Regions from separate parts of the Devosia sp. 1635 genome, predicted to be linked through region 2. Evidence: predicted binding sites of a transcription regulator. Region 2 holds the regulator's gene; the other holds the start of a gene.
The links. The regulator LexA, encoded in region 2, represses DNA repair genes until DNA is damaged. The targets are predictions, from matches to a motif close to TGTTCNNNNTGTGTTCNG.

Region 1: the regulator LexA is predicted to act here: its motif matches at 3,527-3,544, upstream of ssb (single-stranded DNA-binding protein).

Annotation. Positions count from the first base shown of each region.
Region 1 covers NZ_JABAOM010000001.1:636,446-641,902, reverse strand. The annotation lists gene HRU92_RS03200 (SDR family NAD(P)-dependent oxidoreductase) at 1-257, opposite strand, end outside; gene HRU92_RS03195 (DUF2267 domain-containing protein) at 401-865, shown strand; gene bsh (choloylglycine hydrolase) at 834-1,808, opposite strand; gene HRU92_RS03185 (hypothetical protein) at 1,871-2,578, opposite strand; gene ssb (single-stranded DNA-binding protein) at 2,869-3,369, opposite strand; gene uvrA (excinuclease ABC subunit UvrA) at 3,830-5,457, shown strand, end outside.
Region 2 covers NZ_JABAOM010000001.1:1,148,606-1,154,062, reverse strand. The annotation lists gene trpC (indole-3-glycerol phosphate synthase TrpC) at 1-356, shown strand, start outside; gene moaC (cyclic pyranopterin monophosphate synthase MoaC) at 353-835, shown strand; gene glp (gephyrin-like molybdotransferase Glp) at 832-2,034, shown strand; gene lexA (transcriptional repressor LexA) at 2,143-2,856, shown strand; gene HRU92_RS05900 (NUDIX domain-containing protein) at 2,898-3,263, shown strand; gene HRU92_RS05895 (IlvD/Edd family dehydratase) at 3,949-5,457, opposite strand, start outside.

The sequences.
Region 1 (5,457 bases), 510 kb from region 2:
CAGTTGACGCAAAGCTCGAGGCGGCCGAACGCCGCTACGGCCTGCGCCACCATGCGCTCGACGGCAGCGGGGTCCCGCACGTCGCAGGGCGCGGCAACGATGCCCGGCAGTTCGCGCTGCAGGCGCTGCGCCTGTTCGAGCGTGTGCACGCCACCAAACACCCGCGCTCCCGCCCGGTGCAGGGCGCGAGCCGTCGCTTCCCCGATGCCCGAGCCGGCCCCGGTGACCAGGGCGGTTTTATCCGCAAATTCACTCATCTCCGTGCCTCCTGGTTGATTGCTGCTGGCGGTTTAAGGGCCGCGCGGGACAAGTCTTGTCAGGAGGGCGCGAATTGGCGCCGCCAGCGTGCGCGCGCGGCCAAGTGGTGGCAGATTGGTGACCGGCTGAGAGGAGGATGCGGATGACGGTGCCAAACGAATACCGGCGGGCTTCGGCTGAGTTCGATGCGTTGCTGGCGGCAATTGCCGAGCAAGCGGGTCTGACGACGCGGCATCAGGCCTATACTATGCTGCAGGGGGTGTTGCTGGCGTTCCGGCGACGGTTGACGCTCGAGGAAGGGATCGTGTTCGTGCAGATCCTGCCGCCAATGCTGCGGGCCTTGTTTGTGATGGACTGGGACCCGCAAGCGGAACCGGTGGCGGTGCTGGACCGCGCGGCATGGCGCCGGGAGGTACGGGAGTTGCGGCCCAACCACAATATCTCGCCCCCGAGCGCCATCGAGGATGTGGCGACGGTGCTGTGGCGCAGCATGGATCAATCGAGCTTTGCCGAGTGCCTCGACAAGTTGCCCCCATTCGCCCGGGAGTTCTGGGCGCCGGCCGGCAGCCGAGACCTCAGTTCTGCATCTGGATCTGCTGGCCCTTGATCAGCGGATAGGCGGCAAGCGCGGAGCCGTCGAGGTCCTCCTTGCGCATGTCGACCCCGGTGACCTGGCTGTTCTCGTAGGTCGTGTAGTAATAGATGCCCTTGTCGGTGTTGCAGCACGACGAGTAGATGGTGATCTCGTATTTGCCGTTGCCGACGTCCACGCAGCCGCGCTGCTGGGCCACCGACTCCAAGATCTTGAAGAACTGGCTGATCGATTCCGACTCGGAGTCCCCGGAAATCGCGTTCAGCTTGGTGAAGGCGGCCTTGACGAAGCGGGAGGACGAGGACAGATCGCCGGGCAATCCGATCGCGCCCATGCCGCGGCTGTAGACGTCGAAGCTGAGCTGGTCCGAGAAATGCGGCTCGGGCGGATTGCGCGACAGGTGCATGAAGTTGTTGAGGTTGAAGGACTGGATGTCAAAGGTCGGGTTATTGGTGAGCACGCCGATAGGGTTGTCGTAGACCTTCAAGCCGTCGCGCACCGACTCCACAGTGATGGACTTGTTGCGGTCCGAGATGATCCAGTGCAGCGGCGAGAGCGGGAAGGCCTCGCTGAACGAAATGTCCACGAGGTTGAACGCGCGCAGCTCGGCCTTGACCTGGTCCACCGTTTCGAACTTGCCCAGGATCCAGGGGATGAACTCGAAGGGCGTGATATTGGTCTGGCCGGGGGCTTCGGGCTTGTAATCGGCATTACCGGGGAAATTGAGCCCCGCCATGCTGAGCCCCTTCTCGTTGGTCGCGTCGTAGTACAGCGGATAGCCATCCGAGATGGTCGCCATGCCGATGATGGCGTGGTGCGTGTCGAGCCTGGGCATTCTGCGGAACTCGAAGGGGAAGTTGCGCGGCGTAACTGTGACGGTCTCGTTATAGGAGAACTCCAGATCGAGATTGCGGCCGAAATAATGGTCTTTGGTGGTGTAGTTGGCGCCGGTGCACATCTGCCGATCTCCCGTTCTGCCGACCGCGACGGGCCTGCAGGGCCTGTAAATAGATCAATGGCTTACTGGTGTTTCTCAAACTCGGCCTGGAATGCCGTGCGGGCATTGTGCAGGCCATCGACGAATTGCTGCCAGGAAGCGTCGGTCGCGGCGCCCAGCCGGTCGAGTTGTTCGCGACTTTCCTGCAGCCGGGCTTCCAGCGCTGCCTTGCGCGCGTCGAGCCCGGTCTTGGCGCCTGCAGCCGCATTGGCGACCGAGTGGTCGAGGTCCTCGATTTCCTGCCTGAAGGCGGCTTCCTGCGCCTCGGCCCGCGCGATGAATACGGCGCGGCGAAGTTCGTGATCAGCCTTGGCGGCGTCATAATAGGCGGCCAGATCGGTCTCGAAGTCGTCCCAATGGGTGGCGAGCGCGCTGCCCAGCCGCTCGGTTTCCTCGCGGGTCCTGGCGTCCGTGGTGGCCAGCGCCTCCTCGAGGGAGCGCTGATACTCCTCCCGCACGGCGCGCAGCTTGTCGAGTTCCGCTTCGGCCTTGGTGCGCGCGTCGCCCGCGAGTTGTTCGGTGTTTTGCTCCAGAACGGTGATGGCGGCATCCATCTCCTGCAAATGGGCTTGCGCCCAGCGGATGGCGCGGCGCGCTCCACCAGGCTCCTCAGGCGCGGCTTGCGTGGTGGCGGGGGTGGCATTGTCCTGCCCCACCACCAGCGGGGACAGGGTTAGCGAGCCCGCAAGGACGGTCACGAGCAGAGCTGCAGATGCCTTGGACGTCAACATGGTGGTTCCTTCCGGTCAGGGCTCTTGCGTGCAAACGGAGATCGGCAGCTCGGTGCCACCGCGCCAAAGTCTGGGCGACTCTTGGATGGTGCGGGCATGCACGCCTCATTTCACCGTGAAACTAGCCCGTCGCGGGTGCCGCAAATTGAGCAAAGTCAATAAAGGGGCTTTTTCCCGGGGCCGGGGCCGCCGCTGTCGCTTCATGCCTTTGAAGCCGGAAAGGCTTTACGGCAAAAAAAAAGGGCCGCCGAAGCGACCCACTTTCCTGGTTTTTATGGAGGCGTCGGGCCTCAGAACGGGATGTCGTCGTCCATGCCGCCGGACTCAAAGGCCGGGGCGCTCGGGGATGGACGGCGGCCGCCGCCACCGCCCCCATTGTCGGACTGGCGGGCGCCGCGGAAGCCGCCGGGCTCGCCGCCCCCTGCCCCTTCACCCTCGCCGCGGCCGTCGAGCAGCGTAAGGTTAGAGTTGAAGCCCTGCAGCACAATCTCGGTGGAGTATTTGTCCTGGCCGCTTTGGTCCTGCCATTTGCGGGTTTGAAGCTGGCCTTCGATGTAAACCTTGGAGCCCTTTTTGAGGTAACTTTCGGCTACACGCGCCAGACCTTCCGAAAAGATCACCACCCGGTGCCATTCGGTCTTTTCGCGCCGCTCGCCGGTGTTCTTGTCTTTCCAGTTTTCCGAGGTGGCGATGGACAGATTGACCACCTTGCCGCCGCTGGGAAGATTGCGCACTTCGGGGTCGTTGCCCAGATTGCCTACCAGAATGACCTTGTTGACGCTGCCTGCCATGACATGCTCCGTTTCGCTTTGCTTGGCCTGCGGCCCGCTTGGGTTCTACTTAACGCCCAAAACCGCGGCCGCTCAGCCTTTTTTGGCGTTTTGAACCGGTTTGTGCCGGCTGCGCCTGACCGCTGGACCCCAGTAGATGGGGATTGCCCTTTAACTTCGTTCATCTTATGTTCTCAGTGCGGGGCGAGTCAAGGATGGCGGAAGGGGCCGCCCGAGAGGTACGCGATGGGGATGCTACTGACACGCTGTGTCAGCAGACCTGCGGGATGGAGTGGCTCCAAAGTGGTGAGCGCTTGACCCCGGGGCTTTGTTGGGCGCGTTGACAGCGGGTGCAAGGCCGCCATGCCGGCCCTTTGCCTTGCCTGCCCGGTGGCGCGCCCCTATTTGTGAGTTCCCGCCGACCGTCCGGCCGTTATATGCCGACACCTGTCTGGCGCAGCCTTTATGAACATGGATCGTGATGCCCAATCCCAGCCTTAATCGTGAAATCGTGGTGCGCGGCGCGCGCGAACACAATCTCAAGGGCATCGATGTCCGGCTGCCGCGCGACAGCCTGATCGTGATGACGGGCCTGTCCGGCTCTGGCAAATCGTCGCTGGCCTTTGACACCATCTATGCCGAAGGGCAGCGGCGCTATGTAGAGTCGCTGTCCGCTTATGCGCGGCAGTTTCTCGAAATGATGCAAAAGCCCGATGTGGAGCATATCGAGGGGCTGTCCCCCGCAATTTCCATCGAACAGAAAACCACCTCGCGCAATCCGCGCTCGACGGTGGGCACGGTCACGGAAATCTACGATTACCTGCGCCTGCTGTTTGCTCGCGTAGGCATTCCTTATTCGCCCGCCACGGGGCTGCCGATCGAGTCCCAGACCGTGTCGCAAATGGTGGACCGGGTGCTGGAGCTGCCCGAGGGCACGCGGCTTTATCTGCTGGCGCCGATTGCGCGTGGGCGCAAGGGCGAGTTCAAGAAGGAACTGGCGGAGCTGGGGCGCAAGGGCTTCCAGCGCGTCAAGATCGACGGCGAATATTTCGAGCTCGAGGATGCCCCTACCCTCGACAAGAAGTTCAAGCACGATATCGAGGCGGTGATCGACCGGGTGGTCGTGGGCCCCGACCTCAGCGGGCGCTTGGCGGAAAGCTTTGAAACGGCGCTCAAGCTCGCCGACGGCATCGCGTTGGTGGAACTGGCCGACGAAACCGACGAGAACGGCAAGCCGCGCCAGATCACCTTTTCGGAAAAGTTTGCCTGCCCGGTTTCCGGTTTCACCATTGCCGAGATCGAGCCGCGGCTGTTTTCGTTCAACAACCCGTTCGGCGCCTGCCCGGTTTGCGACGGGCTGGGGACCGAGCAGAAGATCGATCCGGGCCAGGTCGTGCCCGATTCAAGCCTCAGCCTGCGCGACGGGGCGGTGCTGCCCTGGGCCAAGACCTCGGCGCCCTATTACCTGCAAACGCTGAGCGCGGTGGTCAAGCATTTCGGCGCCTCGACCGGGACCGCCTGGGCCGACCTGCCCGACGAGGTGCGGCAGGCGGTGCTCTATGGCACCGGACGTACGGCAATCGAGTTCGTTTATGACGACGGCTTGCGGCAATACAAGACCACCAAGCCCTTTGAAGGGGTGATCGGCAACCTCGAGCGACGCTACAAGGAAACCGAAAGCGCGGGGATGCGCGAGGAGATCGAAAAATACATGTCGCAGGCGCCATGCGTGGCCTGCAACGGGTATCGGCTCAAGCCCGAAACGCTGGCGGTCAAGATTGCGGGGCTCCATATCGGGCAGGTCACCGAAATGTCGATCCGCGCCTCGGACGAGTGGTTTGCCGGGCTGATGGCGCAGCTGACGCCGAGCCAGAAGCAGATCGGCGAGCGCATTCTCAAGGAAATCCGGGACCGGCTGACCTTCCTGATCGATGTGGGGCTCGATTACCTCAGCATGTCGCGCAATTCGGGGACGCTGTCGGGCGGGGAATCGCAGCGCATTCGCCTCGCGAGCCAGATCGGCTCGGGGCTGACGGGCGTGCTGTATGTGCTCGACGAGCCCTCGATCGGGCTGCACCAGCGCGACAATGCGCGCCTGCTCGATACGCT
Region 2 (5,457 bases):
GCTACCTGCTCGATTCCGCCCGCGAATGGGGCATGGATGCCCTGGTCGAGGTGCATGACCAGCTCGAGCTCGACCGGGCGCTGGCGCTCGATGCCGAGTTCATTGGCATCAACAACCGCAATCTGCGCACCTTCGAAACCCGGCTCGATACCTCGGTCAACCTCGCGGGCGGCGTTCCAGCCGGCAAGGTGCTGGTCAGCGAAAGCGGCATCAACGGCCATGAACACCTGCAGCATCTCGACCGCACAGCCGGCATCGGCACCTTCCTTGTCGGCGAATCGCTGATGCGCCAGGCCGATGTGGTCGCCGCCACCCGCGCCCTCCTGCAGGGTGTGCGCCAGGCCGCCCATCCATGAGCGAGCCGCAGCTGACCCATCTCAACGAGCGCGGGGAGGCCCGGATCGTTGATATCGGCGACAAGGCAGTCACCCGCCGCCGCGCCCTCGCCCAGGCGGTGATCAGCGGTCGGCCCGAAACCATTGCCGCCATCATGGGTGGCGCCCTCAAGAAGGGCGACGCCCTGGCCGTCGCGCGCGTCGCGGGCATCATGGCAGCCAAAAAGACCGCCGAGCTCATCCCTCTTTGCCACCCCATCCCGCTCACCAAGGTCAGCGTCGAGCTGGAGGCGCGCGAGCCCGGCGCCATCACCATTCTTGCGACTGCCGAAACCACCGGCCAGACCGGGGTGGAAATGGAAGCCCTCGTGGCGGCTTCCACCGCCGCCCTTACGCTTTACGACATGGCCAAGGGCATCGACCGCGAGATGGTTATCTCCGCGATCTGTCTGCTCGAAAAATCGGGCGGCAAGTCCGGCGATTTCCAGCGCGCGCCATGAGCCTGCTCCCGGTTGAAGACGCCCTCGCGGCCATTTTCGCCCGCGTGCCCCCCGCCCGCACCGAGTCGGTGCCGCTGGAAGCTGCCGCCGGCCGGGTGTTGACCGAGCCCCTGCTCGCCCGTCATGACCAGCCGCCTTTCCCCGCCAGCGCCATGGATGGCTATGCCGTGCGCGCCGCCGATATCGTGCCAGGCGCGAGCCTTGAAGTCGTGGGCACCGCACAGGCCGGCGCCGGCTTTGGCGCGGATATCGCCCCGGGCACCTGCGTGCGCATCTTCACCGGCGCGCCCGTGCCCCCCGGCGCGGATGCCGTGATCATGCAGGAGGAAGCGACCCGCACCGGCGATCGCGTCAGCTTTGCCGCCCAGCCTCCCGTGGGGCGCAGCATTCGCCCGCTTGGCCACGACTTCCGGCAGGGACAGGAGCTGATTCCGAGAGGCTCTCGCCTCACCCCCATGCAACTGGCCGTCGCAGCCGCCGCCAATTGCCCGACGCTGCCCGTTGCCGTGCAGCCGCGCATCGCGCTCCTTGCCACCGGGGACGAACTGGTGCTGCCCGGCACCGCTCTCGGACCGGGCCAGATCGTTGCCTCCAACAGCTTCGGCTTGCGGCCGCTCCTTGCGCCTTACGCCGCAGAGATCCGCGACTACGGGATCGCTCCCGACAACCGGGCGGCGCTTGCCGAGCGCCTTGCCGGCATCTTTGCCGAAGCGCCCGACTTCGTCATCACCACGGGCGGCGCGAGTGTTGGCGACCATGATATCGTGCAGGAAATCCTGCTGAGTCTCGGCGTGCAGCTTGATTTCTGGCGCATCAATATGCGCCCGGGCAAGCCACTGATGTTCGGCACTCTGGGCAAAACCCTGGTGTTTGGCCTGCCTGGCAATCCGGTTTCGGCCATGGTGACCGCCGCCGTCTTCATCAAGCCGGCGCTGCGGCGCTGGCTCGGCGTCGCCGAACCCGCCCCCTGGCACCTGCCGCTCCTTGCGCCCACGCCGCCCAATACCGCCCGGCGCCACTTCATGCGTGCCCAAAGCGTGCATTCAAGCCGAGGTGCGGGCGTGCTCCCCATCAGCGAAACCGATAGCGGTCATACCTCCTCGCTGGCCCGCGCCGATATGCTGCTGGTGCAGCCTGAATACGATCCCGGCCAGCCGGCTGGCGCTCTCGTTCCAGCCATTCCGCTGGACGGGTTCTAGGCAGAGCCAAAGAATTTTCGCCTCCACCCATGAGCGTTATTGCAGAACATAACTGGAACACCTATGCTCGTTCAGTCTTTGTTCCGATTCTGCGATTGAAGGGCTCCGATGCTGACGCGAAAGCAACATGAACTGCTGATGTTCATCCATGAGCGGATGAAGGAAAGCGGCATTCCCCCTTCGTTTGACGAAATGAAGGACGCGTTGGATCTGGCCTCCAAGTCGGGCATTCACCGCCTGATCACGGCGCTTGAGGAGCGCGGCTTCATCCGCCGCCTCCCCAATCGCGCGCGGGCGCTGGAAGTGCTCAAACTCCCCGATTCGATGAACCCCGCGCTCGGCGGCCGCAAGGCCCGCTTCGAGCCCAGCGTCATCGAAGGCAATCTGGGCCGTGTTGCCGCTCCGCCGCCGCGCTCGGGCTGGAGCGATGATTATGTGCGCCCCGTGGCCGTGCCGGTCATGGGTCGGATCGCCGCCGGTACGCCCATCGAGGCCATCCAGAGCCACTCCCACACCATCTCGGTGCCACCCGAAATGCTTGGCCCGGGCGAGCACTATGCGCTGGAAGTGCGCGGCGATTCGATGATCGATGCGGGCATTTTCGATGGCGACACCGTGCTGATCCGTCGCCAGGATGTTGCCGGGACCGGCGAGATCATCGTTGCCCTGGTGGATGACGAGGAAGCCACCCTCAAGCGGCTGCGTCGCAAGGGCAACACCATCGCGCTTGAAGCGGCCAATCCCGCCTACGAAACCCGCATCTTCCCGCCCGACCGCGTCAAGGTTCAGGGCCGCCTGGTGGGCCTGCTGCGTAAATATTGACGCCCAGGGTCGAAAAACTCTGTCCTGTCCTGCTGCGAGTGGTGGCGCAAGAACGCCAGTGCTTGGCGTTCAGGCATCCTTTGGCTGGCTTTCAGCTGGTGAAAGGAACACGGGAAGGCCCCGAGCCGATTGAAATCGGTGCCCTGCGTGAACTCGCAGAGGAGTCTGGCCTGCAGGCAGAAGTTTCGCGCACCCTGCCTTCCAGTAGTGCCATTGCAGATAAACAGCTTTGGCACTTTGTTGTGGTGATCGCCTTGGCTCCCCTGGCCGAACACTGGCGCCACTTCACCCATGATGATGGCGGTCATTGGTTCGAGTTCTTCTGGTGGCCACTCGAGCGCCAACCGGGCCCCGAATGGCACCCCATGTTCCAGCGGGCCCTCGCCCACATCGCTCGCCACGCCTAAAGCCGGAATCGGCCAAGAAACAATCTCTTCGACGGAACTCGATTGCCGCCCTAGGGTCCTCATCAGCCGCACCAGACCAGCGCCTGTGTGCCCCCTCCTTCACCCTCCCCCTTGAGGGGAGGACCGGGGTGGGGGTTTAGTCCCCTCCTCCGCGAGTGACGTTAGACCCAGCTGGCCACCTCCAGCGCGCAATCCGCTCAAGCCCCATACCCCCCGACAATAACTTATCCCCGCCCGCGCCGATCACCCGCATAGTCTCCTCATCCGCGCACCCAAGCGAGATCATGACGAGTGGTTGGTGCGCGGAGGCTGGGGGATCGTGGGTCGCCGCGATCCGGCCGGTGTCCGCAAGAGCCGTGGACCTCTATCGTCCGGTGGTCTTGGGTGAAGAATCGCGATGGCAGCTGCACTGGCCATCGGAACCCTGATGTGGCGCAGGCAGCGGTGCCCGCCAGGGTTTAGTTCGACATCCGCGGAATCTGGCATGCGCCGCAGGAGGGCGCGGGCGTCGGCACCCAGTCGCTGTTGGCGGGGCGGAGCTTCCGTTTTGCGCAACGTTTTTTGAGGCAATGCCTCGCCAACGCCGCTCCCAACCGGAGGCCTCGCGCCGACCGGAGTTTCGCCGTGCCTTGGAAACAGAAATCCCCGCCGAAGCGGGGATTTCGAAGTCGTTGGGCCTTATGCCCTAGTGGTTGTCGCGCGGCACGCCATAGGTCTGGGCAATGCGCTGGTAAGCCACTGCTGGCTTGAGTACGGCGCCATTGCCGAGCTGGTCGACCAGCCCGCGCTGGATCTCCTGCCAGGGCGTCTGGTGCGCGGGGTACTTGTAGCCGCCCGCTTCCGCCAGTTCCTGCCGGCGCGTCGCGATCTCGGCGTCCGAAATCAGGATATCGGCGGTGCCATTGTTGAGGTCGATCCGCACCCGGTCACCCGTGCGCAGGATGGCAAGGTTGCCGCCCGCTGCCGCTTCGGGCGAGGCGTTGAGGATCGAGGGCGAGCCCGACGTGCCGGATTGGCGCCCGTCGCCAATACAGGCCAGCGCGTGGATACCCTTCTTGATGAGGTAGGCAGGGGGCCGCATATTGACGACTTCGGCCGCCCCCGGGTAGCCGATCGGGCCCGCGCCGCGCATGAACAGCAGCGTGTGCTCGTCGATATCGAGCGAGGGATCATCGATCCGGTGATGATAGTCCTCCGGACCATCGAACACCACGGCCTTGCCCTCGAACATGCCGGGATGCTCGGGATTGGCAAGGTAGCGCTCGCGGAACTCGGGCGAGATCACGCTGGTCTTCATGATCGCGTTATCGAAGAGATTGCCGCGCAGCACCAGGAACCCGGCTTCTTCCTTGAGCGGCTGCTCGAAGGGGCGGATCACCTTCTCGTCCTGGATGGGGGTGTTGCGGCAGTTCTCGCCGATGGTCTTGCCGTTGACGGTGGGTGCATTCTCACGGATCAGCCCCTGCTTCATCAGCTCGTTGACCACCGCCGGCACGCCGCCCGCATGGTAGTAATCCTCGCCGAGATATTCGCCGGCCGGCTGCAGGTTCACCAGCAGCGGCACCTTGTGCCCATAGGTCTGGAAGTCCTGCAGGTCGAGCTCGACACCGATATGCTTGGCGATCGCCTGGATGTGGATCGGGGCGTTGGTCGACCCGCCAATCGCGGAATTGACCACGATGGTGTTGATGAAATTGTCCTTGGTCATGATGTCGGAGGGCTTGAGGTCCTCATGCACCATGTCGACGATGCGCTTGCCCGTGCGATAGGCCATTTCCTGGCGATCGCGATAAGGCGCGGGAATTGCCGCCGAACCCGGCAGCTGCATGCCCAGCGACTCAGCCAGCGAGTTCATCGTGGTTGCCGTGCCCATCGTGTTGCAGAAGCCGGTGGACGGCGCCGAAGACGCCACCAGCTCGATGAACTGCGCATAATCGATCTCGCCGGCCGCCATCATCTGGCGCGCCTTCCACACAATGGTGCCCGAGCCGGTGCGCTCGCCCTTGTGCCAGCCATTGAGCATCGGCCCGACCGAGAGCGCAATCGCCGGGATGTTGACCGTGGCCGCACCCATCAGCATGGCCGGGGTGGTCTTGTCGCAGCCAATGGTCAGCACCACGCCATCGAGCGGATAGCCATAAAGCACTTCCACGAGCCCAAGATAGGCCAGGTTCCGGTCGAGGCCGGCGGTGGG